One region of the Mesorhizobium sp. WSM1386 genome, then DNA from elsewhere that is predicted to be linked to it. Evidence: predicted binding sites of a transcription regulator. Region 1 holds the regulator's gene; the other holds the start of a gene.

Region 1 (15,395 bases):
TCGCGGCCTCGTCGGTCTTCCAGCGCTCTTCCTGGAAGTTGGACCAGGAAACACCGATGACCTTGTCCTTCGCCTGCGCGACCGACGCAAGCGTCAGCGACATGGCGACACCCGCCAGGATGGCGGCTGTGAATTTCTTCATGATATTCCTCCCTGCGCCGCGTATGGCGCGACCAAACTGACCCTAAGGCCGGCACAAAGGCCCTATTTTTTCGAGCCTCGAAAAAACACTGGTCCATCGCCGGAACACTGTCAACAATGATTCTGATGGATTTTGAGGTGCCTCGGACTTTTTTTCGAGCTCCGGAATAAATAATGACAGCGTGCGGCGCTTCTGCCAGTATTTGGCGGCTTCGCTGGCGGCCTTCGGGAGGCACGAAAGGCCGCGGCGACCGGGAGGATGTGGGAAACATGTCGGTCGGAATCCGCCACGACGATCTGCGCCGGCGCAACCGCGCCATGGTGATCTCGGCCGTGCGCCGTGCCGGTCAGCCTTCGCGCACCGAGATCGCCGCCACCACCGGTCTCAGCCACTCGACCATCTCGGCGATCTCCTCCGACCTGATCGGCGAAGGCGTCCTGACCGAGGGCAAGCCGAGCGAGGCCGGGTCGCTGAAACGCGGCCGACCGCAGGTCGGCCTCACACTCAACCCGGAGGCGGCGGCGGTGATGACCGTGGTGCTGTCGCTGAATTTCCTGTCGGTCGCCGTCATCGACTATGCCGGCCAGGTGATATCGGAGGAACAGCGCCGGCTGGACACGCTGACCATGTCGCGCGAGGCGCTGATCGGCGAATGCGTTGCCATCGTGCGGCGCCGCATCGACGATCCCGACGTCGACGTCCGCAGCGTCGCCCGCATCGCACTGGCCATCCAGGGCATCACCGACACCGAGGCGCGCGCCATGCTGTGGTCGCCGATCACGCCGCAGACCGACATCGCCTTCGCCGACATATTCGAAGCCGAGTTCGGCATCCCCGCCACCATGGAAAACGACTGCAACATGATGGCGGTGGCGCTGCGCTGGCGCGATCCCGAGCGCTACCGCGACGACTTCATCGCCATCCTGTTGTCGCATGGCATCGGCATGGGCCTGGTGCTGAAGGGCGAACTGTTCACCGGCACCCACTCCTCGGGCGGCGAGTTCGGCCACATGATCCACCGGCCGGGCGGCGCGCTCTGCCGCTGCGGACGGCGCGGCTGCGTCGAGGCCTATGCCGGCAACTATGCTATCTGGCGCAATGCGAGGCAGCTTGGCGAGGACACCGAACCGGTCGACGTCAGCGACGCCGACATGCGGACGCTGGCGGCCTCGGCGCGCGACAAGGACGGCCCGGAGCGCCAGGCCTATCGCAAGGCCGGCGAGGCGCTCGGCTATGGCCTGGGCAGCCTGTTCGCGCTAATCGATCCCGCCCCCGTCGCCATGGTCGGCGTCAGCGCCGCCGCCTTCGACCTGATCGAGCCGGCCTTGCGCGAGGCGATTGCCCGGACCGCCGGTGGCCAGCACTCGGAATCGATCTCCTTCGACACCGAGCCGAACGAACTGCCGCTGATCCGCGAAGGCTGCGCCATGCGCGCTCTGACCTTCGTCGACCAGGAAATTTTCGCGCCAGGCGCGCAGGCGAGAGGGGGCGCCGCTGGGAAGAACGTGGCGTGAAATCGAAGCCATCGTAACACCCGTGGGTTGGACAAAGCCTCACGACTTCGTCATCCCTGGGCGGAGCAGGAGCGAAGCTCCGTCGCGGAGACCCTGGGATCCATGCCGCGACCTTGGCCACGGAGTGCAGCGGAGCAGAATTCCGCACCGAGGCAACGCTTCGAAGTCGCGGCATGGATCCTCGGGTCTACGCCGCGTCGCTTCGCTCCTTGCTCCGCCCGTGGAGGACGAAGCAATGGACGTTTTCGCGAATCGCCAAGGTAAAGCGATCCGGCTTAAGCACGAAATCCGACTGTCTAACCTTCCGCGCCGAAGAACCTAATCTTCCCGGATCGCGTAGCCCGCCCCACGAATCGTGCGGATCACATCCGGCATGCGGCCATTGTTGACCGCCTTGCGCAGCCGCCCGACATGCACGTCGACGGTGCGCTCGTCGATGTAGATCGTCTCGCCCCAGACATTGTCGAGCAACTGGCTGCGCGAGAACACGCGGCCGGGATGGCGCATCATGAATTCGAGCAGGCGGAACTCGGTCGGTCCGAGCCGGATCTCGCTCTTTTTGCGGTAGACGCGGTGCGATTCGCGGTCGAGCACGATATCGCCGACCTTGAGCACGCTGGACAGCACTTCAGGTTTGGCGCGGCGCAGCAGCGCCTTGACGCGTGCCATGAATTCCGGCGTCGAGAACGGCTTGACCAGATAGTCGTCGGCGCCGGTCGACAGGCCGCGCACGCGGTCGCTCTCCTCGCCCCGCGCGGTCAGCATGATGATCGGCAGCCGCTCGGTCTCGGGCCGCATCCGCAGGCGCCGGCAGAGTTCGATGCCGGACACCGCCGGCACCATCCAGTCGAGCACCAGAAGGTCGGGCACGTTCTCCTGCAGGCGGATCTCCGCCTCGTCGCCGCGCGTCACCACCTCGACCTGGTAGCCTTCCGATTCCAGATTGTAGCGGAGCAGCACCCCTAGCGGCTCCTCATCCTCCACCACCATGATGCGTGGCGCGATCATCGGCTGGTCACCCCTGCTATGCCGCCGGCGCCGACATCGCGGTTTCGTCCTGCTTCGGGCGATTGGCGGGCAGCTGCGTGCCGGTCAGCACATAATACGCATTCTCGGCGATATTGGTCACGTGGTCGCCGATGCGTTCGAGGTTCTTGGCACAGAACAGAAGATGCGTGCAGGCGGTGATGTTGCGCGGATCTTCCATCATGTAGGTCAGCAGTTCTCGGAACACCGAAGTGTATTTGACGTCGATACGCTCGTCGTCGGCGCGCAGCTTGGCCAGTGCGGCGGCATCGCGCGCCGCATATTCCTCGATGACACCTTGAACCTGGATCAGCACCAGCTGCGCCATCGCGTCGATGGAGTGCGACAGGTCGCGCGGCGTGGCGGAGAGCCCGACCGTGCCGACGCGCTTGGCGATGTTCTTGGCAAGGTCGCCGATGCGTTCGAGATCGCCGGCCATGCGGATCGAGCCGACGACGTGGCGCAGATCGTCGGCCATCGGCTGGCGCTTGGCGATCAGCGTGATGGCGCGGTCGTCCAGCTCGCGCTGGCGCGCGTCCATGATCGCGTCATCGGAGACGACGCGTTGGGCGAGCGCATTGTCGGAGTTCAGCAGCGCCTTGGTGGCACCGCCGACCATCGAGCCGGCGAGGTCGCCCATGTCGCTGATCAGCCTGCTGATCTGTCCGAGATCTTCGTCGAAGGCTGCAACCGTGTGTTCGGCCATGATCCTGGTCCTCGTATGCGTGATCAGCCGAAGCGGCCGGTGATGTAGTCCTGCGTGCGCTTTTCGCGGGGCGACGTGAAGATCTTCTCCGTCTTGTCGAACTCGACCAGTTCGCCCAGATACATGAAGGCCGTCTGCTTCGACACGCGCGCCGCCTGCTGCATGTTGTGGGTGACGATGACGATCGTGTAGTCGGCCTGCAATTCGTCGATCAGTTCCTCGATCTTGGCGGTCGACAGCGGATCGAGCGCCGAGGCCGGCTCGTCGAGCAGGATGACTTCCGGCTTCACCGCCACGGTACGGGCAATGCAGAGCCGCTGCTGCTGGCCGCCCGAAAGGCTGAGGCCGCTGGCATTGAGCTTGTCCTTGACCTCGGTCCAGAGTGCCGCGCGCTTCAGCGCCTGTTCGACGCGGCCGTCCATCTCGGCCTTGCTGATCTTCTCATAGAGCCTGACGCCGAAGGCGATGTTCTCGTAGATCGACATCGGGAACGGCGTCGGCTTCTGGAACACCATGCCGATCTTGGTGCGCAAGAGGTTGAGGTCCTGCGAACGGTCGAGAACGTTCTTGCCGTCGAGCAGCACCTGGCCCTCGGCGGTCTGCCTGGGATAGAGCTCGTAGATGCGGTTGAAGACGCGCAGCAGCGTCGACTTTCCGCAGCCCGACGGTCCGATGAAGGCGGTGACGCTGCGTTCGGGCAGCGACAGCGTGATGTCCTTCAGCGCCTTCGACTGGCCGTAGTAGAAATTGAGGTTCTTGACCTCGATCTTTGCCTTGGCGGCTGCCTCGGCGGCGATCGTCATGTCTGGAGACAACATCTGGCTCATTTGTCCTCTCTGCGTCCGGTCAGGCTGCGCGCAAAGATGCTGAGCGCGAGAACCGTCAATGTAATTATGAGTGCGCCGGTCCAGGCCAGTTGCTGCCATTCCTCGTAGGGGCTGAGAGCGAACTGGAAGATGGTGACAGGCAGGCTGGCCATCGGCGCGTTGAGATTGCTCGACCAGAACTGGTTGTTGAGCGCGGTGAACAGCAGCGGCGCCGTCTCGCCGGAGATGCGGGCAATGGCCAGTAAAATGCCGGTGACGATGCCGGAAAGCGCGGCGCGGTAGGCGACCGAGCGGATCACCACCCAGCGCGGCGCGCCGATCGCGGTGCCGGCTTCGCGCAAGGCGTTGGGCACCAAATTGAGCATGTCCTCGGTGGTGCGCACGACGACGGGGATGACCAGGATGGCCAGCGCGACGGCGCCGGCGATCGCCGAGAAGTGCCCCATCGGCCGGACCATCAATTCGTAGACGAACAGGCCGATGATGATCGACGGCGCCGACAAAAGGATATCGTTGATGAAGCGCACAACGGTGGTGAGCTTCGAAAAGCGGCCGTATTCGGCCATGTAGGTGCCGGCCAGCACACCGATCGGCGTGCCGACGATGATGCCGATGACGGTCATCACGATGCTGCCATAGATGGCGTTGAGCAGGCCGCCCGCGTCGCCTGGCGGCGGGGTCATTTCCGTGAAGACTGAAAGATTGACACCCGACAGGCCCTTGTAGAGCAGGGCGCCGAGAATGAGCGCCAGCCAGGCAAGGCCGATGCCGGCCGCGGCGACGCACAGCGTCATCATCACGCCGTTCTTGCGCTTGCGGCTCTGGTGAAGCGACGTGGCTGTCGACATCGGTTCAGGCTCCGGTGCGGGCGTCGATGCGCATCAGCATGTAGCGTGCGATGGCAAGGATCAGGAAAGTGATGACGAACAGGATCAGGCCGAGCGCCACCAGCGAAGACGTGTAGAGATCGCCGACCGCCTCGGTGAATTCATTGGCGATGGTCGCGGAGATCGTCGTTGCGGGCGCAAACAGCGACGTCGAGATGCGGTGCGCGTTGCCGATGACGAAGGTCACCGCCATGGTTTCGCCGAGCGCGCGGCCAAGGCCGAGCATGACGCCGCCCATGATGCCGATCCGCGTGTAGGGAATGACGACGCGGCGGGTCACTTCCCAGGTCGTGCAGCCGATGCCGTAGGCCGATTCCTTCAGCACGGGAGGCACCGTGTCGAAGACGTCCTTCGTGATCGAGGTGATGAAAGGCAGCACCATGATGGCGAGGATCATCGACGATGTCAGCAGGCCGATGCCGTAGGGCGGGCCGGCAAACAGGCTGCTGAGGCCGGGGACGCCGTGGAACACGCTTATGATAAACGGCTGCACCGTGGTCTGCAGGAACGGCGCCAGCACGAACAGGCCCCAGATGCCGTAGATGATCGAGGGAATGCCGGCGAGCAATTCCACCGCCATGCCGATCGGGCGCCGCAGCGGGCGCGGGCAAAGCTCGGTGAGGAAGATGGCGATGCCGATGCCGAGCGGCACGGCGATCAGGATGGCGATTGCCGAGGTGATGATGGTGCCGTAGATCGGCGCCAGCGCGCCAAATTTCTCCGTCACCGGATTCCAGCTTTCGCTGGTCAGGAACGAGAAGCCGAAGGTCGAGAGGGCTTGCCAAGAGCCGGCAAACAGCGAGATCGCGACGCCGCCGAGCAGCACCAGCACCAATATCGCGGCGGCGCGGGTCATTGCGTGGAAGATCGCGTCTGTCAGCGCAAACCGCCTGACGATGGCGTCGCGCGAACCTCGGATGGCTGGCAAGGCTTCCTGGACAGCGCTCATGTCAAGCTCGGCTCTTTCGAGTTGAAGGAAAAGGAGCGCCGCGGGCGCGGCGCTCCTCCAGAGATGTTACTCGCCGGCGTAGACGGGCTTGCCGTCGGCCTGGATGTCGGTCTTCCACGAAGCCTTGATCAGGTCGACGACGCTGTCGGGGATCGACACATAGTCGAGCGCCTTGGCGGTTTCCTTGCCGTCCTTGTAGGCCCAGGCGAAGAATTTCAGCGCTTCGCCGGTGGCAGCAGCGTCATCGGGAACCTTGTGGATCAGCACCCAGGTCGAAGCCGCGATCGGCCAGGTGGTGTCGCCGGGCTCGTTGGTGATGATGACGTTGAAGTTCTTGGCAGTCTTGAAGTCGGCGTTCGAAGCGGCAGCGCCGAAGGATTCGAGCGACGGCTCGACGACCTTGCCGGCTGCATTCACCATCTTTGAGTAGGACAGGTTGTTCTGCTTGGCATAGGCGTATTCGACGTAGCCGATGCCGCCGTCGGTCTGCTTGACGGTATTTGCAACGCCTTCGCTGCCCTTGGCGCCGACGCCGGTCGGCCATTCGACGGCCGTGTCCGAGCCGACCTTGTCCTTCCAGTCAGGCGAGAGCTTCACCAGGTAGTCGGTGAAGTTGAAGGTGGTGCCCGAGCCGTCCGAGCGGTGCACGACGGCGATGGCGGTCGACGGCAGGGTGAGGGTGGGGTTCAGCGCCTTGATCGCGGCATCGTCCCAGGTGGTGATGGCGCCGAGATAGATCTGGGCCAGCGTCTTGCCGTCGAGGACGAGTTCGCCCGGCTTGACGCCGGAGAGGTTGACGATCGGCACGATGCCGCCCATCACCATCGGGAACTGCACGAGGCCGTTCTTTTCCAGATCGGCATCGGACATCGGCTTGTCGGTGGCGCCGAAGGTCACGGTCTTGGCGATGACCTGCTTGATGCCGCCGCCGGAACCGATCGACTGGTAGTTGAGGCCGACGCCGGTGTCTTTCTTGTAGGTGTCGGCCCACTTGGCGAACACCGGATAGATGAAGGTCGAGCCGGCGCCTGAAAGGTCAGCTGCCTTTGCCGCGGAAAGGGTGATGGTGGACGCCGCAGCCATTGCAATCGCAACGGCCGCCGAGCGGATGAAATGTCTCATGTGGCCTGCTCCTGTTCGGAAGATGGTCTCTCGGCGCCATTTCTTGCCAGCGCCCGCTGAGGCCAATAGCCTCCGATTATAACAGTCGCATGACAGTTTCATGTCAGCCCGGTAACGCGTCGCCGGAGCCGGCAAAGGCGGTGGCGCGGCTGGTTCGCGAGCCGATCCGAGTTTGTCCCCGGAATCATGGGCTTGGGCCGTCCGCCGGGCGCAGCCACCGCCGGATTCGACGGGGCTTTCAAGGATGAAGAAAATCCGGACGGGAGTGCGTTGCTCGAGGCCAGAGCGTGTCGTGGCCGGGCCATCGCCGAAAACAGGTCCGTTGGGGTAGAGTGACGCTGTTCCTTGCCGGCGGTCGCTGCTCCCGCCCGTAACTGGATGAGCGGAATTCGATGTCGCCATTGTCCCGGCTAGGCACAGCCTTTGATATGGTGCGATCGCACCATAGCCATTGCACGCGGGGGTAGCAGGGAATCTCCTACTGATTCCCTCGGCTTGCGTCGTCAGATGCCGCGAATCCGCGACGCGGTGCTATCCCGCGTTGCGCTGGACCTGGCGGCTGGCGCCGACCCAGCGCTCGACCTTCTCCAAGAGGGCCCTGGGGCTGATCGGTTTGGGCAGATAGTCGTCCATGCCCGCCTCCAGGCACCGTTCGCGATCGCCCTTGAGCGCATGCGCGGTGACGCCGACGATCGGCACATGCGTGCCGGTTTCTTCCTCCAGCCGGCGGATCGCGGCCGTCGCTTCAAGACCGCTCATCTCCGGCATCGAGACGTCCATCAGGATCATGCACGGATTGAGCTTGCCGAAGGCGTCGAGTGCCTTGCGGCCGTTGCTGACGATCTCGAAGCCGTAGCCGGTCTCGCCAAGGATCTGGGTGAAGACCATCTGGTTCACCTCATTGTCCTCTGCCACGAGGATATCAAGCCTCTGTCCGTCACCGCCGACGGCGGGCAGCCTGGGACGAACCGCCGGCGGCTGCAATTGCGCGCGCTGCTCGGACAGCGCCAATTGCGGCCGCTGAGGCGCATTAGGCGCCTCGCCTGCCGATGGCTGGGCGGCGTGGCCAACCGTGGTGTGGCGATGGCGCTGGACGGTCGCGACCAGCGTTTCCAGCAGCACCGACGAGCGCGCCGGCTTGATCAGCTGTGCGTCGATGCCGAGATCGCGGTAGCTGGTGTTGGCGAGCGACTGGTCGACCGAGGTCAGCATGATGATCGGGGTGTTGGCGAGGCCGGCGGTGTTTCGCACGATGCGCGCCATTTCGGCGCCGCTCATCCCAGGCATCTGGTAGTCGAGCACGACGCAGTCGACCGGTACGCCATAGGCCGCGGCGGCGATCAGCACCTTGAGCCCCTCGGCGCCGCTTTCAGCCGCGCATGAATCGAATGTCCACGACGTCATCTGCTCGGTCAGGATTGCGCGGTTCACGGCATTGTCGTCGACGATCAGCACGCGAGCGCCGGTCACATCCACCGGCATGATGCGCTGCCCGTTCTGCTGTTCGGCGCTGGGCAGCGTCACCTCGAACCAGAAGGTCGAACCCTTGCCCTCGGCGCTCTCCACGCCGATTTTGCCACCCATCAGCTCGACCAGCCGCGAGGTGATGGCGAGACCAAGCCCGGTGCCCTCGTGCCGCCTTGTCGAGGAGGTGTCGACCTGGCTGAATTTCTCGAACACCAGCTTCAGCTTTTCCTCGGGTATGCCGATCCCGGTGTCGGTGACCGAGATCGTCAGTTTGGTTCCGGTCGGCATCCGTTCGCCGGTCACGTCGACCAGCACATGGCCTTCGTCGGTGAATTTCACCGCATTGCCGAGCAGGTTGGTGACGATCTGCCTGATGCGGCCGACATCGCCGATGAACAGGCTTCCGAGCCTCGGCTCGATGCGCACGATGAGTTCGAGATCCTTTTCCTTGGCGCGTGTCGACACCAGCGTCGCGACGTCCTCGATCGCCTCCGCGAGATTGAAGGGCGACGGATCGAGCACCAGCTGGCCGGCATCGATCTTGGAGAAGTCCAGGATGTCGTTGATGATGGTCAAAAGCGCGTTGCCCGATTTGACGATGATATCGGTGAACGTCTTCTGCTTTGGATCGAGATTGGATTTGGCCAGGAGTTCGGCCATGCCCAGCACGCCGTTCATCGGCGTGCGGATCTCATGGCTCATGTTGGCGAGGAATTCCGACTTGGCGCGGTCGGCGAGCACCGCACGCTGGCGCGCCTCACGCAATTCGGCCTCGCGCATCTTCAATTCGGTGATGTCGGTGGTTGATCCGATCAGATAGAGCGAACCGTCGGACGCGATCATCGCGCCCTTTCGGGCGAACTGGTGGCGCACGCTGCCATCGGCAAGCGTCACCGTCTCCTCGATCTCCTGGGTTTCGCCGGTGCGCAGCACGGCCAGGTCGCCGGCGACGAAGGCCTCGCCGTCCGGCCCGAAGATCTCGACGTCGGTCTTGCCGATCGCCTCTTCCTTGCCGAGACCGGTGAGGTCGCACCAGCCCTTGTTGACGTAGAACTGCCTGAGGTCGGAACGCTTGGCGTAGATCGACACCGGCACGTTGTCGATCAGGCTGCGGAACACCTCGTTCTCGCGCATGCTTTCTTCCAGCGCCCGCTCGCGTGCCTTGACATCGGTGATGTCGGTGCTGGAGCCGACAAGGTGCACCGAGCCGTCGCTGGCCACCAGGCGGCTCTTGCGCGTCATCAACTGCCGCACCGTGCCGTCGCGATGGGTGACCGGCTCCTCGACCTCGCGCACATTGCCGGTCGCCACGACATCGGCGTCGTCATGGCTGAAGCCTTCCGCTTCCTCGGCGCCGAACAATTGCCAGTCGGTCCGGCCGATGACGTCTTCCTTGGCGAGGCCGGTCAGCGCGCACCAGGCCTTGTTGACGAATTCGATGTTCAGGTCCTGCGCCTTGATGAAGGCGGCCACCGGCAGCTCGTCCATGACGTGCCGGAACAGATCGATCTGGCGCATCGAGTCGCGCAAGGCGGCCTCGCGGCTCTTGAGGTCGCTGATGTCGACGCGCACGCCGATGAACGTGCCGTCATCGGTGCGCATGTCGTAGACCTGGTACCAGCGTCCATCCGCATTGAGACGCTCATAGGAAGAATTTGGCAAACGGTAGCGCCTCAGCATGCCGTCGAGCCAGCGTTCGGTATCGACCGCATAAAGGCTGTCGACCACGGCATCGCCGCTCGAGCGGAAATAGCCGACCGAGTGGCCGAACTCCAGCGCCTCTCGGAAAGTGCGCCCAGGCTGCCAGTATGGCTTCAGTGCCGGCAGCGAATCCTGCAGCTTGCGGTTGGCGAAGACGAACTTGTCATCTCGGTCGTAGATGATGACGCCTGCCGGCAGCGATTCCAGAACGGTTGCAAGGTTTTTGCGGGCATCCTCGGCTTCCGTCTCGCGGCCCTTCATGTCGGTGACATCGACATAGGAAATGAGCCGCTTGCCACCGGCCAGCGATGCCAGTGAGGCGACCAGCGTGCGCCCATCATTGTGCGGCAATTGCCTGGAGCCGGCGACGCCGGCCTTGATCTCGGCTTCGCGCTCGGCGACATGGCGCTGCCAGGCAGTCTCGTCGGCACCGAAAGGATCGATGGCACGGCTGGCTTCCATCAGCTCGCGGAAGCTGGAGCCGATCCCGGCGCGGTTTGGATCGATCCTCCAGAAGTCATGGAAGGCGCGGTTGATCACCTCCGCGCGCATGTGGGCATCGAGGACGAGCACGCCGATCGGTATCGAATCGACCATCGTGCGAAGGTTGGCTAGGCTTTGCGAGGAAACGTCTTCGCCCTGTTTCGGCGCCATCTCCTCGAAGGCGGCGGCCAGCGCGGTGACGTTGCGGCCGATGCCGCGATAGCCGGCAAATTTTCCTTCGCTGTCGAAGCGTGGAAAGCCTGAGGTCAGCACCCAGCGGCAGTCGGCGCCGCCGCCCTTCAGCTCATAGACGAAGTCGCGGAACGGTCGGCGCGCCTGCATATCCTTCAGATGCGCTGCCGCGCTGCGATTGCCCTTCAGGACCTGGTTGAGGAAATCGAAGCGGAACCGGCCAAGCACATCGGCCGGATCGATGCCCGTCGCCGCCTGGTAGCCCTGCGAAAGCCAGGAGAAGCGCAGCTCCGCATCGGTCTCCCAGATCCAGTCCGAGCCGGCTTCGACAAGCTGGCGAAGCCCCTCGGCGCGATCCATGTCGGCAGTATGTGGCAAGGCGTCGCCATGCACTGCTGCCTTGCCGGGCTCGCGCTTGCCGCGCGCGCCGATTGCTTCGTCCGCTTCCGCCATGCTGTCCCCACCCCGAAAATCAAGGCCGAACCCTCCCTCCGCGGTTCGTCGGCGGAATGTGCCCGAGAAGCATTAACGATCCGCTAACCTTAACGAGCAACCGGACCGTTGTTGCTGCGTTGTTCCGTGCGGTTGCCGGGTCGGCCAACGCTGCGTTATAAGCGCCCGCAGGGGTGTTGCTTATGTCTGGACGGATAGGGCCTTTTTTGCTGGGCGTGGCGCTGCTTTTCGGCAGCGGCTGTTCGCGCAGCTATGACGGCACGGTCATCATCCCGCGGCCGCTCGATGCCAGGCGCTTCTGGGACCGGCCGCCACCCAATGTCGATTACGGACCGTCGCAGGTCGACAATGGTGCCTTTCCGGCGCCACCACAGCCGCCCGAACGGTTTTCCGAGCGCAGGGTTGTGAAGCCTGCCTTGCAGAAACGGCATCAAAGGAGGCTTTCCTCCCCGGCTCCGGCGTCTTCCGGCCCGGAAAAGCAGCTGGCGTGCAGGAATGTAAGCGCTCCAGGCCAACGCGTTCGCATGGTCTGCGACTAGGCTAACTTCTTCAGAAAGCGCCTGCCGGAACCCTACAGCAGATAGGACTCTATAGCGTTGCCGCGCCCTTCTTGGGTTCTTTTGCACCGAGCTTGTCGAGCGCTAGGCGAACCTGGCGCAGATCATCCTGCCAGCCGTCATCGTCGCCCATTGGGCTCTCCGACGCTGCCCGCTGCAGCCCGCGCGCCTCGGATTCGATCTTGCGCAATTCGGCGATCTTCTCGTCCTTGGTCAAGGAGCCGTCTTCGAGGATCTCCAGAACCCGCATTTCCCTGAACGTGGCCATGGCGTTGCTCCCAGCTGATGTCGATCACAACGCCGGGAGCAGGCACCTGTTCCAGCCGGATCGCGGCGGCCAGGATCGCGGCCAGGTAAGCGACAGGCTCATCGCGGCGGTCGGCCCGCCGGGTTCGAAACCGTCGCTATTCCACGGGGAAGAAGGCAGGGCCAACCACGCGCACCGACCGCTTGCTGGCCTCGATCGATTGCAACTGGGCGGTGCCCGGAGCCTCGCTGCCGGATCCCGGAATTGCCCCGACACTGCCGAGGTCCGGCTTTGGCTGCGGCAGGGGGATGATGGCATTGCTCATGTTCGTGGGCGTGACCGTCCTCGCTCTCAGTTCGGCTACCCGCTGGTGATAGCGCTTGACGTCACAGGCCTTGAAATTGGCATCCTCACGGTAGCGGAAAGCCGTCGGCAATTCCGTGTAAGGCTTGCGCGTATCAAGCGCGGCCATTTTTTCGGTTTCCAGACTGGCATCGCTCAGCGTGTAGAGGTCGACCGCCGGATCGTCACAGATGTAGCGGCATTGATCGGCCATATCCTTGAGATCGTCGTTGCCGGCGAATTGCGACTTGGGCGCCGGGAAGAAATATCCATCCCAAAGGCGCACGCAAAACAGCATCGTGTTGCCGCTGTACGTTGGCACCGCCGTTGCCGCCGCGGACTGCGCCTTCGGCGCCGGGCGCTGCTCCTTGCCCCGGGATGTGCAACCGAGCGCCACGAACTGTGCCTGCAGGCCCGAAATGTCCCGGCCGGAATTGGACGCGGCCGCGATCTGGCGCTGCACGTCCGACCGGTTCCTGGCAAGGTCGGCGCAAGCGTTGAAGAAACCTCCCGTCGCACTTTGCGCGGTGCATTTGCGCTGCCTCTCCAGACCCTGGATCGCCGCGAGCTGGCGGCGCAGCTGCGCCAGTTCCGGGCTCACGCCGCCGCCGCGGCCGGCGGAAAACAACTGGCCTCTGATCGCGCTGCAACTGTCCGCGTAGGAAGACGTTGTGCCGAGCGCAAAGGCGGTCACCATAGCCAGTGCGATCATCATGAGAAACCAGAAACGGGTCATCGGGACGACATGATACTTGTTGCGGATAGTCTGGAATCACGTTCTTTAGACTGATCTAACCTTTCACTAAATGAGCTTAGTCTAATATTTTAAGACTTTCGACCTAAGCAGACCTTCATTTAGTGTAATAGGACCACCTCTGTGAATTCGATATTACATTTTTATTTCAACATTGAGACGAACCGGAAACAGTGCGGCCCGATCGGTGAGCGCCAATGCTGCAAGGGCAGGACGCCAGGCGCGCGACTAAATCCGATACCTGACCTGAAACCTTTGCCTGGGCCGCGGCGTTGAAAGGCAAAGGAGAACGCTGATGTCGATCCACTTCACGGTATCGGAACTGACAAGAAACCTTTTTCATTCCCTCGGGCTTGACCATGAGGGCGCGCCACGGCCGCTCAATGCCGAGCAGAACCTGTTGCTGGAGTGCTATCTGGCCGGGCAAATTCCTGAATCGGCCTGGAGCGACTACGTCTTCGAGACCCCGGATCTGGCACGGCATGCCGAGGCGCGGCGCTTGAGCCATTGAGCCATTGAGCCATTTATCCCAAAAGCGCCGGGCTATTGAGCCGTTGGTCCCGGAGGGTACCGGCCAGAGGCATAAAGCCTGCCGGGCACCCTGCTTTCCGCGAGACGCCCCATTGGCGTCAGTATGGTCACCTAGCTTTTCGCTGTAAGGTCGGCGAAGGCAGCTCTTACTTCGGGGAGACCGATTGCAACTGCTTCGGGGAAACCAATTGCAACGTGAACACCTTGCCGCCAATGCCCTGTGCCAGCGTCGGCGAGAAAGTCAGGGGCGTGCAATTCTTGACGGCCGCGGTGGCCGCGTCGATGAAAGCCTGCCGCGCCTTGTCATCGCCGGCCACCTTGACGGCAGTCGCCCTTGGTGGACCGATCAGCGTGCCGTCGCGCTTGAAGCTGAAGCTCAGGGTTACGGTCGAATTCCCGGCATCCGCTGGGGGCGTCCAGCATGCCTGGATCGCGGCGCCGACATCAGCCATTGTATTGAGCGTCGCGGCCTGTGACGGGAGAAGGGTCCCGGCCAGCGTTCCAACGGCGATCATCAGCCTTGCCGCGACGCACTTCATTGCATTCCCTCATTTTACTGCCGGCCGGCATTCATGGCTGGCCCCGCTGTAAGGGATGTTAGAGCCGACGTTGGCAATGACAATATCTCGACGCAAAAGTTGATGCTTCGGCGTTGCTGAGTTTCGTGCCGCGATGTCCCGGCACCACCACCCCAAAAAGCAAAAGGCCGGCGCGGGGCCGACCTTTCCTTCCACCTCGGCGCCAGTACATCCGTGGTCGCGCGGTGAATTCCGGGCAGTAGACAGGGCTTTGGTTAACGAATCCCTAACTCTTGGCCTGCGACTTCACATGGGCGATATAGCCGCGCACGTCGCCGGCCGGCTCGGCGTAGGCCTTGCCGAGCTTCTTCTCGATCGCCGCCATGTACTCCCTTGTCCATCTGGGCAGCGCGTAGTCGATGACGGCCAAGAACTCGAGCGTCGCCGCCAGCCGGATGTCGGCGATCGACGGATGCTTGCCGCCGATGAACGGCTTGCCGTCCCTGAAGAAGCTGTGGAAGACCTCCAACGGCTCGGCGATTGCCGCCATGGCTGCCTTCTGCGCTTCGGACTTCTTGTCGGGATGGGCGTCGCTGTGGCCGACCTCGCCGGCATAGTGCGGGAAACCCAGCGCAGGATAGGTGGCGCGCGCCACGTAGGGGTAGAGGGTGCCGATCAGGTAGAACATGGCGCTGTCGACCATTGCCCGCTTGGCCGGGGCCGTGGGATAGAATTTCTCCAGCCCGTGCTTGTTGGCGAGATACTGCATGATGGCGCAGCTTTCCCAAAGCACGCCTCTGGGCAGCCCCTTGTCCTCGATCATCGGCGTCAGGTGCGCCGGATTGCGCGCCATATATTCGGGCGAGCGCGTGTGGCCCCAGGCGTCGGTCTCGGCGGCATCGAACCCGGCCGCGCGCGCGAAAACCCGCACCGTCATGTTGTTGACGCTCGGCTTCAGCATGCTGAGCTTCAGCCCC
Region 2 (15,395 bases), 300 kb from region 1:
ATCCTGTTGTAATCGTGGATCGTCCGGCTCAGCCTGCGGCGCAGGAAGTTGGAGATGTTGTCGAAGATGAAGACCACCACCAGCGTCAGCAGCACCATGTAGAAGACGTTGGCCCAGTTGGAGTTGGTGCGCATCGCTTCCCACAATTTCAGGCCGATGCCGCCGGCGCCGACAGCGCCGATGATGGTGGCGCCGCGGGTGTTGGATTCCCACTGGTAGAGCGTCTGGCTGATGAACACGGGCACCACTTCCGGTATCACGCCGTAGCGCTGCACCAGAAGGCCGTTGGCGCCGGTCGAGACGACGCCCTCGCGCGGCTTGTCGTCGATGTTCTCCAATGCCTCGGAATAGGTTTTTCCGAGCGTACCGATCTCGGTGAAGAAGATCGCGGCGCTGCCGGCCAGGGGCCCCGGCCCGAAGGCGCGGGTGAAGAACAATGCCCAGATTAGCATGTCGACCGAGCGCATGAAGTCGAAGAAGCGCTTGAGCACCTGGCTCAGCAATCCGCTCGGCGTGATGTTGCGGGCGGCGAAGAAAGCCAGCGGAAAGGCGACAATGCCCCCGAGCAGCGTGCCCAGAAACGCCATGACGATGGTCTGCAGCAGCTTCGTCCAAACGTCGCCGTGCTGCCACTGGGCGTTGTTCCAGATGTTGTCGCCGGCAAGCGCGAGGTTCGAGGTGCCGGGTTTCAGCTGCGGCCCGGACACGATCAGCGAGACCACGTCTCCCGCCGATTTGCCGAAGAAGGGCGAGCGGGTGTCGAAGACGAAATTCGCCCAGCCGAGGAAGCGCTTGCGCACTTTGACGCGGTCGACGGTGACGCGCACCTCGCCGGCGAAGCCCATCTTGGCGACCACTTCGTCGTCATGCGCGGTGATCCAGTCCGGCACCGGGCCTGAGATAACCGGCTTGCCGCTGGTCAGCGTGACAGGCACGGCCTGGCCGTTGGCCATGATCGTCGCCTGCGCCTTGTCGAAAGTGACGGATTTAGCCGGCCCGTCGATCTGCACGGTGAACGTGCCGTCCGGGTTCCTGATCACCCAGTCGGGGTTCGGGTTCTCGCCAAGCGCGGAGAAGCGGGGATATTTTGGCGTGATCTCGGCTTGGTCGAGGCGAAACTCCGGCTGGAGATCGTAGCTGACCCACTGCGACAGGAACAGCGGCAGGCGCTCCCAGTGCGATTCCCGCAGCACCTGCGGCAGGCTGAAGAACCACATCGCATAGGCGAGGTAGAGCACCGTGCCCAGAAGCAGGAACAGCGGACCGAAGCGCTTGTAGGCCGGCCGCCGGAACACCTGCGGAAAGCGGCCCTCGATCGCGCTGATTTCGTCTGCCGTCATGGTCGCCATGATTCATCTTTTTGTTTGACCATGATCTCTTCCGAAAATCGGCCTCCACTTTTCGGGACCATGGTCTAAGCCCCCATCACGAAGGCCTGCTCGCCGACAAGCTTGCGGCGCAGCCAGGCTGAGAACTGGTCGACGATGAAGATGGTGGTGAACAGGAGCAGCACCAGCGCCAGCGTCTTGGCGCCGAAGCCGCGCGAGATGGAGAGCTTGAGCTCCTCGCCAATGCCGCCGCCGCCGACCGCGCCCATGATGGTGGAGATACGAACGTTGATCTCGATCCGCAGCAGCGTGTAGGACATGAAGTTGGGCAGAACCTGCGGCAGGACGGCAAAGCGAACCCGCTCGAACCAGTTGGCGCCAACCGCCCGCAGGCCTTCCTCGGCCCGCATGTCGATGTTCTCATTGATCTCGTAGAACAGCTTGCCCAACGCGCCGATCGAATGCAGGCCGATGGCGATGATGGCGGCCACCGGGCCGATCGAGACGATGGCCGCGAACAGGCCGGCGATGACGATCTCGGGGAAGGCGCGCAGCAGCTCCATGAAGCGCTTGACGACAAGCCGCAGCACAGGGTGCGGTGTCAGGTTGCGCGCGGCGATGAAGGAGAACGGCACGGCGAAGACGAAACCGATGAAGGTGGAGACCAGCGCCACGTTCACCGTGGTCAGCATCAGCTCGAAATATTCGGGGATGTAGAAACCGCCCCAGACATAGACGCGGCCAAGCGGGAAGTTGAATTCCTGGGTGCCGGTATCATGCGGCGAGGCGATGTCGAACAAAGCCCGCCAGACGTCGTTCCAGTCCTTGGGGACGAGCCAGCTCAGGAAATCCAGGATGTGCGGCAGCCGGTCGAAGAAATGGCCGGCATTGGCTTCGTCGGCGAACCACATGCTGGCGAGCATGGCGACAAGCAGCAGCGCGACGCCGAGGGCGGTATAGAACCGGCGCAACGACGTCTGCCGTCGCCAGGCATCGGCCATCTGGTGGGTAGCGCCAGAAGAGGGGGCTGTCACGGAAAGGGTCATGATCGGAGATGCAAAAAGGGCGGCGTTTTCAGCGCCGCCCTTTCCGATTTCGCCGTTAGCCGCCGATGGCTGCCTTACGGGCTTCGACGATGACGTTGTAGAAGTCCGCCTTCACCGGAACGTAGCCGGTAAAATCGCCGCCTTCCACGCCTTCGAAGCAAGCCTTGTCCTTCTTGGGCAGGTCGGTGAAGAAGGCGGTCAGCTTGGCGGTCATGTCGTCGCCAAGCGCGGTGCGCACGACCAGCGGGCCGTTCGGAATCAGGCCCGAGCGCCAGACTTCGACGAAGTCGTTGGGGTCGACGGCGCCCTTGGCGACTTCCTTGTGGAAGGTGCCCGAAGTGTAGCCGTTCTTGAAGTCGCCGATGCCCGAGGAATCGTCCACGGCGACGTCGACCTTGCCGTCACGCACGGCCAGGACGTTGTTCTCGTGGCCGCCGTTGAACTGGGTCGAAGCGAAGAAGGTCTCGTTCGAAGCGCCGGTGTCCTTCGGGATCTGGGTCAGCGGGATCAGGTAGCCCGAGGTCGAATCCGGATCGGCGTAGCCGAGCTTCTTGCCCTTGGCCGATTTGATGTCGGTGATACCGGAGGACTTGAGTGCCAGGCCGATCGAATAATAGCCGGTGGCGCCGTCGGTCTGCTGGGTGGTGAGGATCGGGGTAACGGCCTTCGGGTCCTTCAGCGCGACGCTGGCGTAGCCGGAAGCGCCGAGTTCGGCGAAATCGAGCGTACCGCCGAGCAGGCCCTGGATGACGCCGTCATAGTCGGCGGCCGGGAACAGCGAGACCTTTTCGAAGCCGAATTCAGCCTTCAAATGGTCGGCCAGGCACTGGTAGTTGCGCAGCCGGTCGGTTTCGTTCTCGCCACCGAGAATGCCGACTCGGAATTCCTTCATGTCGGCGGCGTGGGCCATGCTGGTGGCCATGGCGAGCACCGAAACGGCGCTGAGAACCATCTTCCTGAACATTGATATCTCTCCTGTAGGTTCCGGCCCCGCGCCGGCAGCGTTATCGATTTTGACAGGTGCCCTTGACGCGGGCGGACGATCCGAGCCGCTCTTTCTTGAACTCAGTAAGCTGGGAATGCAGGTTCGAGCGGTCCGGCGGATGCGGCGATCTTTCGCTTGAAGGCGACGCTGGTGGAAGTGATGGCCTCCGAAATCTCGCCACCATTGCTGTCGGCGCCATAGACGAGGCGGACGGCCTCGCGGTCGAGCTCTTCCGGCGCGCCATCGAAGACGACCTTGCCGGCGGCCATGCCGATGATGCGGTTGCAATAGGTGCGGGCGGTATCCAGGGTGTGGAGGTTGGTGACGACCGTGATGCCTTCGCGCAGATTGATGTCCTGCAGCGAATCCATCACCACCTTGGCATTGAGCGGGTCAAGCGAGGCGATCGGCTCGTCGGCAAGGATCACCCTGGGCTGCTGCATCATGGCGCGGGCGATGGCGACGCGTTGCTGCTGGCCGCCAGATAGCGTGCCGGCGGGCTGCAGTGCCGTGCGGGCGATGTCGAGCCGTTCGAGCGCGGCGACGGCCTCGGCGCATTCGGCGCGGGAGAACATGCCGAAAAGGTTCGATATCGTCGAACGGTGGTTCAGCTTGCCGAGCAGCACATTGGTCAGCACGTCGAGGCGCGGCACCAGGTTGAACTGCTGGAAGATCATGGCGCAGTCGCGCTGCCAGCGCCGCAGCGGCGAGCCGCGCAACTGGGAGACTTCGGCGCCGTCAAAGAAAATCGACCCCTGGCTGGGATCGATGAGACGGTTGATCATGCGAAGAAGGGTAGATTTGCCGGCGCCGGAACGGCCGATGACGCCGACCATCTGACCTTGTGGGATCGAGATGTTGATATCGCTGACAGCGGTGTTCTTGCCAAATCGTCGGGTGACGCCGCGGATTTCGAGCGTGGCTGAGGTTGCTGGCATGGGCAGGTTCCCGTCAGGACCATGTTGATCGTCAGGCTTCTCGCCTAACGCAGCCACATGAACCTGCCGTGTCGCCTTGATGTCAGTTTTGTTACGCTCCACAGGCGCTGCGTCATGCGCCCGTTTCCGCGCGATCAGCCGAGCACCTGCAATTCCTCGAAATGCTCCATGTCGCGGAAGCTGCAGAATGCGGGCGGCTTGATCTCGATGACCGGCGCCTGGCGCGCGAAAAGCGCCAGGCAATCGTCGAACAGCGTCTGCCACGCGGCCGCCTTGTCATCGGCAAGACGCTGGATCTGATAGGCGAAGGTGATGTGGAAGACGTAAGCGTCGTGATCGGGGTGCCGGTACCCGAACGGGACCGCCAGCGCATCGCGCCATCGACGCATGATGCGCACATCCTCGTCCGTCGCACCGGCAACGGTGAGGCCGGTCGGCACGACTTCGACGACCCTGATGTTGAACGGACCGAACCCCCGGAAATCCCTCAGCCGTTCCAGATAGAGGTGGGTCATGGCCTCGATGCTGGTGTCCAGCGGAACGTCCTGCGGCCAGTAGGGCAAGCGGCGGCGGTATTCGATGATGCCCTGGAACAGCGTCATGTGCAGGCTGGAGACCGGCGTGAAGGTGAGCCGGCCGGCGTCAGGCATCGCCATCATCTTCTCGCGCACCGCGAGCACCACGGCCTGCGACGGCGAGCCGCTGACCAGATGACTGACGACGGTGTTGCCGGGCTCGATCAGGAAGTTGCCCGACGTGTCGTAGCGCGTGCCGAGATGCGCCGGTGGGATCGGGTTGGAGCCGGCAAAGAATCCAGCGAGCGAGGGGCTGATTGTGTCGGGCATTGCGATCTCCTTGGGGAGATGGCCTCGTGTCCGAGTCGTGTGTCAAGGATATGAACGAGTTCCCATGACGACGATGTGAGGAGCTATCCCTCGTATTTCTCCAGGAAGGCTTCGGCAGACAGTTCCCGGAAATCATCGAGTGAGGCCCGCAGCCGAGCGTGATCCCAATCCCACCAGGCGAGTGCCTGATAGCGTTCGGCCGTTCGGCGGTCGAAGCGCTCGCGGATCGGTTTTGCCGGCACGCCGGCGACGATCGTGTAGGGGGCGACATCTTTCGATACGACGGCTCCAGCGCCAACCGCCGCGCCATCGCCGACCGTTATGCCGGGCAGGACGGTCGAGCCATGGCCGAGCCAGGTGTCGTGGCCGATGATGACGCGCTTGGCGCGACGCTCCGCGAAGAATTCGCTCTCGTGCTCGGCGTCGTCCCAATAGTCGGAGGCGCGATAGGTGAAGTGGTGCAGCGTCGGCCGCCAGGTCGGGTGGTTGGTAGCGTTGAGGCGCACGCTTGCCGCGATGTTGGCAAACTTGCCGATCGTTGCGCACCAGACGGCGCAATCCTGCATCATGTAGGAATAGTCGCCGAGTTCGCTTTCCGAGACCCGGCTGCGGTCGGCGATCTCGGTCCAGCGGCCGAGCGTGGAATTGTGCACCTCCGCTGTCGGGTGAACCAGCGGCGTCTCCGACAATTTCCTGGTCATGCGGCGAGTTTTCCCGGAGCGAAAGCGGTGACGTCGATGATGCGGTCGGCAACCGCCTCGCGCACGTCGTGGTCGTGGAAGATGCCGAGTAGGGCGACGCCATCCGCCTTCTTGGCGGCGATGAGTTCGATCACCACGTCGCGGTTCCTCGCATCGAGCGAGGCGGTTGGTTCATCGAGCAGCAGGATCGGGTGTTCGGTGATGAAGCCGCGCGCGATGTTGACACGCTGCTGCTCGCCGCCGGAGAAGGTCGCCGGCGGCAGCGCCCAGAGTTTCTCCGGCAGGTTGAGCTGCGCCAGCAGCGCGCGCGCCTTGCCTCTTGCCGCCTCACGGTCCTCGTCACGCTCGACCAACGGTTCGGCGACCACATCCAGCGCCGAGACGCGTGGCACGGTGCGCAGGAACTGGCTGACATAGCCGATCGTCTGCCGGCGCACGGCAAGAACGGTGCGCGGACTGGCGTTGGCGAGATCGATCAGCGCGTCATCGTGCGTGACGATGATCTGGCCCTCGTCGACGGCATAATTGCCGTAGAGCATTTTCAGGATCGAGCTCTTGCCGGCACCGGACGGGCCGCCGAGCACCGTGCATTCGCCGGCCCTGATGGAGAACGAGACACCAGCGACGACCGGCAGTTTGATGCCGTCACGCAGGTGCATGGTGAAGCTCTTGGCAACGTCGGAGACAACGAGCGGCGTCGGCATCAGAGGGTTCTCCAGTCGTTCGTTTGCGGGCCAGCGCCCCCCTCTGGCCTGCCGGCCATCTCCCCCTCAAGGGGGGAGATCGAAAGCTTTTCGGCCTCGCACATTCTCCGACGTCGAAAATTGGCGAAAACGGAAGTGACAGCCAATCTCCCCCCTTGAGGGGGAGATGGCCGGCAGGCCAGAGGGGGGTGCCTTGGCGCCATCGTCACACCTGCAAAATCGAGGAAACGAGCAACTGGGTGTAGGGCGCGCGCGGATCGTCGAGCACGCGGTCGGTGAGGCCGCTTTCGACGACGCGGCCGTCCTTCATCACCATCATGCGCTGCGACAGGAGGCGCGCCACGGCGAGGTCGTGGGTGACGACGATGGCCGCGAGACCGAGATCGGTGACCAGCCCACGCAGGAGGTCTAGCAGGCGGGCCTGGACCGAAACATCGAGGCCGCCGGTTGGCTCGTCCATGAACACCAGCCGTGGTCCCGTGACGAGATTGCGGGCGATCTGCAGGCGCTGGCGCATGCCGCCGGAGAAAGCGCGCGGCTCGTCGTCGATGCGGTCTTGCTCGATCTCGACGCGCGACAACCAGTCGACGGCGGTGGCGCGGATCTTGCCATAGTGGCGGTCGCCGACCGCCATCAATCGTTCGCCGACATTGGCGCCGGCAGACACCGTCATGCGCAGGCCGTCGGCCGGGTTCTGATGGACGAAGCCCCAGTCGGTGCGCATCAGGAAGCGGCGCTCGGCCTCGCTCATGCGGTAGAGCTCGCGGAACTGGCCGTCGCGCATGCGGTAGCTGGCGGTGCCGGACGAGGGCAGCAGCCGCGTCGACAGGCAGTTGAGCAGCGTCGTCTTGCCGGAGCCGGATTCGCCGACCACAGCCAGGACCTCGCCCGGCCAGAGTTCGAACGAAACATTGTCGCAGCCGACGCGTGAGCCGTAGAATTTGGAGAGCGCCGAGACGCGCAGCAGTGGTTCGTCGGTCATTGCGCTGGCTCCATTTTTTCCGAGACGGAATGGGTTTCCGGAGCAAGGTGGCCGCGATGGCCGTCGGCCCGCCGCTTCTCGCAATAATCGGTGTCGGAGCAGACGAACATGTGGCCGCCATGGTCGTCGAGAATGACCTCGTCGAGATAGACATTCTCGGCCGCGCACAGCGCGCAGGGCTGGTCGAAGGTCTGGACTTCGAACGGATGATCCTCGAAGTCCAGGCTGACGACCTCGGTGAACGGCGGCACCGCGTAGATGCGCTTCTCGCGGCCGGCGCCGAACAGTTGCAGCGCCGGCGAGCGGTGCATCTTGGGATTGTCGAATTTTGGCGTCGGCGAGGGGTCCATCACATAGCGGCCCTCGACCTTGACCGGATAGGCATAGGTGGTGGCGATGCGGCCGTGCTTGGCGATGTCCTCGTAGAGCTTCACATGCATGAGCCCGTATTCCTCCAGCGCATGCATCTTGCGCGTTTCAGTCTCGCGCGGTTCGAGGAAGCGCAGCGGTTCGGGGATCGGCACCTGATAGACCAGCACCTGGCCCGCCGTCAGTGGATGCTCGGGGATGCGGTGGCGGGTCTGGATGATGGTGGCGCTGGCGGTATCGGTCGTGACGGCGACATTGGCGACCTTCTTGAAGAAGGCGCGGATCGAGACGGCGTTGGTGGTGTCGTCGGCGCCCTGGTCGATCACCTTCAGGACATCGTCGGGGCCAATGATCGAGGCGGTGACCTGGACGCCCCCTGTGCCCCAGCCATAGGGCATCGGCATTTCGCGCGAGGCGAAGGGTACCTGGTAGCCGGGAATGGCGATGCCCTTGAGGATCGCCCGGCGGATCATCCTTTTGGTCTGTTCGTCGAGATAGGCGAAGTTGTAGGTGGCGATGTCGGTCGATTGCGTCGTCATTCCGCCGCCTCCTTCTTCTCGTCCTTCGCCATCGGATTTTCGCGTGCCTCATACTCGGCGCGCATACGGCGCACGAGGTCGAGTTCGGCCTGGAAGTCGACATAGTGCGGCAGCTTCAGATGCTCGACGAAGCCGGTCGCCTGGACATTGTCTGAATGCGAAATGACGAACTCCTCGTCCTGGGCGGCGGCAACGACGTCCTCGCCCAGTTCCGAGGCGCGCAGCGCGCGGTCGCAGAGCGCCATCGCCATCGCCTTGCGCTCGCTCTGGCCGAAGACCAGACCGTAGCCGCGGGTGAATTGCGGCGGAGCCTTGGCCGAGCCCTTGAACTGGTTGACCATCTGGCATTCGGTGACGCGCACGCAGCCGAGCGGCACCGCGAAGGGCAGTTCGGGCACGTCGAGCTCCAGCTCGACCTCGCCGATGCGGATTTCGCCGACAAAGGGGTGGTTGCGGGCATAGCCGCGCTGGGTGGAATAGCCGAGCGCCAGCAGGAAGCCCTCATCGCCGCGGGACAGTGCCTGTAGGCGGATGTCGCGCGCCATCGGGAATTCCAGCGGCTCACGGGTGATGTCCCCGGGAACATGATCCTGCGGCATCTCACCATCCGGCTCGATCAGCCCTTCGCGGGCGAGGATCGCCGAGACGCGCGGCATCGCCTGCGCTTCCGTTTCGCGCTGCAAGGGCGCAGCGACCTCGGCGCCGGTGGCAAGCTCGGGATCGAGCAGCCGGTGGGTATAGTCGAAGGTCGGACCGAGAAGCTGGCCGCCGGGCAGGTCCTTGTAGGTTGCCGACACGCGCCGCTCGACCCGCATGGCGCCGGTGTCGATCGGCTTCGAGTAGCCGAAGCGCGGCAGTGTGGTGCGATAGGCGCGCACCAGGAAGATCGCCTCGATCATGTCGCCGCGCGCCTGGACGATGGCGAGCGCGGCGAGTTCGCGGTCGTAGAGCGAACCCTCGCTCATCACCCGGTCGACGCCGAGCGCCAACTGCTCGACGATCTGGTCTAGGCGAAGCGCGGGCACCGAACGGTCGCCGCGCCGACGATCCGCAAGCAAGCTGTGGGCATTGGCAATTGCGGCCTCGCCGCCTTTTACCGCGACATACATCCTAGGCCTCCATCGTCTTGATGCGCGTCGTGCGCGGCAGGCAGGCCAGGCCTTCCGATGTGGCGAGGATGATGTCGACGCCGCGCGGAAAGCGCTGATTGTTTTGCTTCCACTGCTCGACAAAATGGCGCGGCATCTGCGCCGGTGCGATCGTCGCGCTGGTTTCGATCCCGGGGCCCTCAAGCAACAGCGGGGTGCCTGAAGCAAGATCGGCCACCTGCAGGATCAGGGTGGTCGAGCGGTCGGGATAGTCCTGCGTTCCCTGCGAAAAGCCGTCGATCGCCATCATCTCGGCGGGCGTGGCGATGAAGGCGAAATGCGCATCGGCTGGCGTGTTGGCCAGCGGCGCGCCGGTGTGGAAGCCGAGCCAGGAGCCGATCGCGGCGGAGGCGTGCAGGGCGGGATCGAGCCAGAGCGGCGTGTCGTTATCGCAGAGCGCCAGCGCGATGGCGCCGGCTGTTGCCAAGAGCGGTGCCGGCGGACGGGCCAGGGCGGGCAAAGGCTGCACGCTGCCCGGCCGCGCCATGGCGTCCATGATCGCGCGGAACACCGCCTGGGCGTTGAAGACCGGATCGGCGAAACCGCCTTCGATCGATTGCGCTGCGATCTCCATCAATCTTCTCCGCGAACCATGGTGAAGAAGTCCACCTTTGTTGCCGCCGTCTCGGCGCGGCGTTTCTCCTGGGCGGTGGCCAAGGCGGATTGAAGAGGCGCAATCAGGCGGGCCTCGACCTCGGCGCGGCGGGCAGGGTCCTGCCACAGCGCGTCGGCTATTGCCGCCAGCTTGGCCTTCTGCTTGTCGCGGCCAAGCGCATAGCAATGGCCAACCTGTCCCGACGGCAGGCGGACGGTGGCACGGGTGACCGTTGCCTCACCGACATTGAAGGGCGCGCCGCCACCGCCGATCCGGCCGCGCAACGTCACCAGCCCGGTCTCGGGGCCACGCAGCAATTCAGCCTCCGAAGGCAGCCCGGCCTCGTTCCAGAGCCGGACGATGTCATCACCGCTGGATTGCGCCAGCGTTGCCATGGCGGCTTTGCGCCCCGCCTGGTCCCGGGCTTCTTGTCCTCGCATCAGCAGCATTCCTCTTTGCTAAATTTGTCTATTGATATAGACAACTATACAAATTATACATATTACCTAACGCGAGTCCATGACGGGTGCGTGACAAGTCATGAAGGCTGGGGCGACAGAAGCTGGGTGGGGCAAGTCATGATTGGGCAGATGGCGGCTGACGGCATCGAGCGGCGCAGCGGCGTTTCGCTGTGGCGGCAGATCGCCGACAAGATCCTGCACGCGATCGCCATCGGCGATTTCGCCGAGAATACGGCTCTGCCGCCGGAGGTGGCGCTGGCCGAGCGCTATGGCGTCAACCGCCACACAGTGCGCAGCGCCATATCAGCCCTCGTCCAGGAAGGGGTTCTGCGGGCCGAGCAGGGACGCGGCACTTTCGTGCTGTCGCGCAAGCGGCTGTCCTATCCGATCGGCGCGCGCACCCGCTTCTCGACAGGCCTGCAAGGGCAGACGTCGGAGCGGCACACCGTGCTGCTGGCTTCCTCGGTCGAGCCGGCCAGCCAGCGCGTCGCCGAGGGTCTTGGCCTGGCCAGGGGTGCCGAGGTGATAAGGCTGGAGACGCGCGGCGAAGCGGATGGCCGGCCGGTGTCGCGCGCGGCCAGCTGGTTCGATGCCAGGCGCTTTGCCGGCATCGACAAGGCCATGGCGCAAACCGGCTCGATCACCGCGTCGCTGATGCATTTCGGCATCGACGATTATCTCCGGCAATCGACCGTGCTGTCGGCGCGCCACGCCGATGCGGGCGACCTTGCCGATCTCGGCCTGCAGCCGGGTGCCATCGTGCTGGTCACGGTCGCCGTCAACGTTACGCCTGACGGCCAGCCGATCCAGTTTTCCGAGACGCGTTTCTCGGCCGAGCGGGTGGAGCTTAAACTGTCGGCGCTGTAGGAAGTGCCGGCGTTATACGAGACCGTGATCATCTGGCTCACGCTGACATCAGCCCAACTCGGTCGCGTTCACTTGTCAGCGGCGGCGCATTTGAGGACCGCCTTCCCCACTCCGTCTCGGCGAAGCCGAGACGGAGTGGGGTCGACGTTGCGCGGAGCGTCGTCAATTCGGGCCGGGTCCGGCGTCTGCCATGTTATGACCCCACCTCGATCACGGCCTTGATCAGGCCGGATTTCTCATGCGCCCAGCGGGCGAGATCGCGCGGCGTACCGTCAAGCGTTGTGCGGTGGGTGACGAGCTTGGCCAGCGGCACCGCACCGTTGCGGATCGAGGCAGCGACATGGTCGAAGTCAGCGCGCAAGGCATTGCGGCTGCCGACCAGCGTCATCTCGCGCTTGTGGAATTCCGGATCGGAAAAGACGATGTCGTCCTTGACGACGCTAACCAGCACCAATGTGCCGCCATGGGCGACATGGGCGAAGGCCGACTGCACCGACCGGGTGTTGCCGGTGGCGTCGAAGACCACGTCGAAACCTTCGCCTGATGTCGCGTCCCTGACCAGATCGGGCGCTGCGCCGCGCGAGCCGTCGAGAGTCTTGTAGCCGAGTTCGGTTGCGGCGAAGGCAAGTCTCTCGCTGCTCATGTCGAGCAGCGTCACGTCGAGCCCGGCGATGCGGGCAAAGATGGCGGTGCCGAGGCCGATCGGGCCGGCGCCGATGACCAGCGTGCGGGCGCCGGGATCGGCGCGTGAGCGCCGCACGGCATGCGCACCGATGGCGAGGAATTCGACGGCGGCGGCATCCGCCAGCGACAGGCCGTTCGCCGGGTAAAGATTTTGGGCCGGGACAAGAATGTTTTCGCACATGGCGCCGTCGCGATGGACGCCGAGCACCTCGATCCTGACGCAGCAATTCGGCTTGCCGTGCCGGCAGGCGATGCATTTGCCGCAGGACAGGTAGGGATTGATGACGACCGGCTCACCAAGGGCCAAGTCGACGCCTTCGCCGGCCTCGACGATCGTTCCCGACACTTCGTGGCCCATGATGCGGGGATAGGCGAGGAACGGGTGCTTGCCTTCGAAGATGTGATAATCGGTGCCGCAGATGCCGACATGGCTGACAGCGACAAGCGCCCAGCCGGCTGGGGGTGCTCCTGGCGCCGGGCGATCTTCCAGGACAAGCTCGCCGGGCGAGCGGCAGACGACGGCTTTCATGCTTTAATCCAGTTTGTCATGAAGTCGCCGGCCCATCTTTGATGCGCGCCGGCGACCGATTTCAGTGGCGGGTCATTTGCCACCGCGGCGGCGCAAGCCGTCGAAATAGACGATGACGATGATCAGAACGCCGGTGATGATGCGTTGCCAGAAGGCGTTGACGTTCAAGAGGTTTGCGCCGTTGTTGATGGTGGCGAGAATGAAGGCGCCGAGCAGCGGGCCATGCACCGAGCCGACCGCGCCGAACAGCGAGGTGCCGCCGATCACCGAGGACGCGATCGCCTGCAGTTCCCAGCCCTCGGCCTGGGTCGGATTGCCGATGCCGATGCGCGAGGCCAACAGCACGCCGACGAAGGCAGCGCACAGACCCGACAGCGTGTAGGCCATGTAGATAGTGCGCTGGACGTTGACGCCTGACAGGCGCGAGGCTTCGGCGTTGGAGCCGACCGAGAAGAGGTAACGTCCCCAGCGGCTGTGATGCAGGAAGACATAGGCGGGAATGCCGACCAGGATGACCATCCAGAACAGATTGGGGACACCGAGGAAGGAGTTGCGCGAGAATACCTGGAAGGCATCGTTGTTGATCGAGATCGAGTTGCCGTTGGTCATCAGCAGGCCGATGCCGCGCAAGGATGTCAGCGTAGCCAGCGTGATGATGAAGGGCGGCAGTCCCATCTTGACGATGCCAAAACCATGGAACAGGCCGATGGCGACGCCCACCAGCAGCGTGATCAGGATGGCGAGGAACACTGGTATGCCGGCATTGATCAGCATCGCCGCAATGACGGTGGCGAAGCCGACCACGGCGCCGACGGAGAGGTCGATGCCTCCGGTGATGATGACGAAGGTCTGGCCGACAGCCAGGATGGCGATCATCGAGCCCTGGCGCAGGAGGTTCGAGATGTTGTTCGCAGAGGCGAAGCTCGATGTCGATAGTGACAGGATGACCCACAGCAGCACCAGTAGCGCCAGCAGCGTCAGTCCGAATAAGGCGTTGTAGTTGCGCTTCGGTTTTTCAGCAGGAATCGCCTCGGTGCTCATATCTGTCCTCCCAGCTTTTCTTGTTTCTCGGCGAGCGCCTGAGTGAGAATTTCCTCGTGATCGGCGGTGCGGAACCCGTGTGTCGCCACCAATTTGCCGCGGCGGAACACATGCAGCGTGTCGGCAAGCTCATAGACTTCCGGCAGATAGGAGGAGATCAGGATAATGCCGGCACCCTTCGACAAGAGCGCGCTGAACAGGCGATAGATCTCGGCCTTGGTGCCAACATCGACGCCGACCGTCGGCTCGTCGAAGATGAACAGCTTGGCGCCATGCGCCAGCCATTTGCCGATGACGATCTTCTGCTGGTTGCCGCCCGACAGGCTGGAGGCCAGTGCATTGCGCGTCGGGGTCTTGATCCTGAGATCGGCGATCTGGCGGTCGGCCTGGGTTTTTTCCTGCACGCCGGAGATCAGCAGATTGTTCGAGATGCGCTTGTAGATCGGCAGGTTGAGATTGAAGCCGACCGGCAGATTGAGACAGAGGCCCTGGTCGCGGCGGCTTTCAGGCGCTAGCGCCATGCCGAGCCTGATCGCGTCGTGCTCGGAATTGACCAGAACGTCCTTGCCTTCCCACAGGATATGGCCGGCCGATTTGCGATGGCGGCCGTAGAGGGTGGTGACGAATTCGCTGCGGCCGGCGCCGATCAGGCCGTAGAGTCCGACGATCTCGCCGGCGCGAACCGTCATCGAGATATTTTCAAACCCCTTGCCGGACAGGTTGCGTGCCTCGACGATCGCGGCACCCGGGGTGAAATGCTCCTTATGGTAGATCTGCTCGATCGAGCGGTTGATCATCAGCTTGACCAGTTCGGCGTCGTCGGTCTCGGCGATGTTCCTGGTGCCGACCAGCGTGCCATCGCGCAGCACGGAGACGCGATCGGCGAGTTCGAACACTTCCTCCATGCGGTGGCTGATGTAGATGATGGTCACGCCTTCGGATTTCAGCCTGCGGATCAGGGTGAAGAGCTGGTCGGCCTCCTTGCGGGTCAGGTAGGCGGTCGGCTCGTCGAAGATGAGGAATTTGGTGCCGCGCACGGTGGCGCGGGCGGCGGCGATCAGTTGCTGCTGGCCGATGGTGAGGTCGCCGAGCACGACATGCGCCGGCAGGTCGAAGCCGAGATCGTCGATGATCTTCTGTGCTTCCTTGACCATGGCGCGCTGCTGCAGGATGCCGAAGCGCGAATTCTCCTCGCCGAGGAACATGTTGGCGGCGACGGTCAGGTGGCGGCAGAGCACGACTTCCTGGTGGACGGCATTGATGCCGAGCGCCATCGCCTCATGGGGGGTCGCGAGTGCTGCCGGTTTGCCTTCCCAGATGACCTCGCCCGAGGTGCGCGGCATGACGCCGGTCAGAAGCTTGATCAGGGTGGACTTGCCGGCACCATTCTCGCCGACGATGGCGTGGATCTCACCCGCCTTGAAGGCGAGGGTCACCGGCTTCAGCGCATGGGTGCCAGGATATTTCTTCTCCAGCCCCTGTAGTTCCAGGATCGTCCTGCCGGGCTCCAGAACGGGGGCGGGGTGCAGGTCTTGCGCCGTCGATGTCATGACAATCCTCCCAAAATGGGCCTCCCAAATGGGCCTCCCAGACTGGCTTCCCAGACCGGCCTCACGATTTGGCACGCCGCGAG

Evidence for each region. The regulator PhoB, encoded in region 1, activates phosphate uptake and scavenging genes when phosphate is short. The targets are predictions, from matches to a motif close to TGTCATNNANCTGTCAT.
Region 2: a site for PhoB is predicted at 10,700-10,716, ahead of phnF (phosphonate metabolism transcriptional regulator PhnF). Genes of this name have one in related genera too.

Annotation. Positions count from the first base shown of each region.
Region 1 is NZ_CM148373.1:1,399,333-1,414,727, reverse strand. Features, by position in the region: gene xylF (D-xylose ABC transporter substrate-binding protein) at 1-142, opposite strand, end outside; gene AC0NIH_RS06925 (ROK family protein) at 412-1,656, shown strand; gene phoB (phosphate regulon transcriptional regulator PhoB) at 1,975-2,664, opposite strand; gene phoU (phosphate signaling complex protein PhoU) at 2,681-3,388, opposite strand; gene pstB (phosphate ABC transporter ATP-binding protein PstB) at 3,412-4,215, opposite strand; gene pstA (phosphate ABC transporter permease PstA) at 4,212-5,063, opposite strand; gene pstC (phosphate ABC transporter permease subunit PstC) at 5,068-6,051, opposite strand; gene pstS (phosphate ABC transporter substrate-binding protein PstS) at 6,118-7,173, opposite strand; gene AC0NIH_RS06890 (PAS domain-containing protein) at 7,705-11,469, opposite strand; gene AC0NIH_RS06885 (hypothetical protein) at 12,058-12,294, opposite strand; gene AC0NIH_RS06880 (DUF2865 domain-containing protein) at 12,431-13,351, opposite strand; gene AC0NIH_RS06875 (hypothetical protein) at 13,665-13,880, shown strand; gene AC0NIH_RS06870 (hypothetical protein) at 14,047-14,439, opposite strand; gene AC0NIH_RS06865 (glutathione S-transferase family protein) at 14,705-15,395, opposite strand, start outside.
Region 2 is NZ_CM148373.1:1,694,503-1,709,897, forward strand. Features, by position in the region: gene phnE (phosphonate ABC transporter, permease protein PhnE) at 1-1,349, opposite strand, end outside; gene phnE (phosphonate ABC transporter, permease protein PhnE) at 1,415-2,374, opposite strand; gene phnD (phosphonate ABC transporter substrate-binding protein) at 2,430-3,338, opposite strand; gene phnC (phosphonate ABC transporter ATP-binding protein) at 3,440-4,297, opposite strand; gene AC0NIH_RS08315 (DUF1868 domain-containing protein) at 4,432-5,142, opposite strand; gene AC0NIH_RS08320 (DapH/DapD/GlmU-related protein) at 5,226-5,843, opposite strand; gene phnL (phosphonate C-P lyase system protein PhnL) at 5,840-6,547, opposite strand; gene phnK (phosphonate C-P lyase system protein PhnK) at 6,753-7,529, opposite strand; gene AC0NIH_RS08335 (alpha-D-ribose 1-methylphosphonate 5-phosphate C-P-lyase PhnJ) at 7,526-8,437, opposite strand; gene AC0NIH_RS08340 (carbon-phosphorus lyase complex subunit) at 8,434-9,546, opposite strand; gene phnH (phosphonate C-P lyase system protein PhnH) at 9,548-10,159, opposite strand; gene phnG (phosphonate C-P lyase system protein PhnG) at 10,159-10,620, opposite strand; gene phnF (phosphonate metabolism transcriptional regulator PhnF) at 10,759-11,508, shown strand; gene AC0NIH_RS08360 (zinc-binding alcohol dehydrogenase family protein) at 11,702-12,721, opposite strand; gene AC0NIH_RS08365 (ABC transporter permease) at 12,794-13,762, opposite strand; gene AC0NIH_RS08370 (sugar ABC transporter ATP-binding protein) at 13,759-15,312, opposite strand.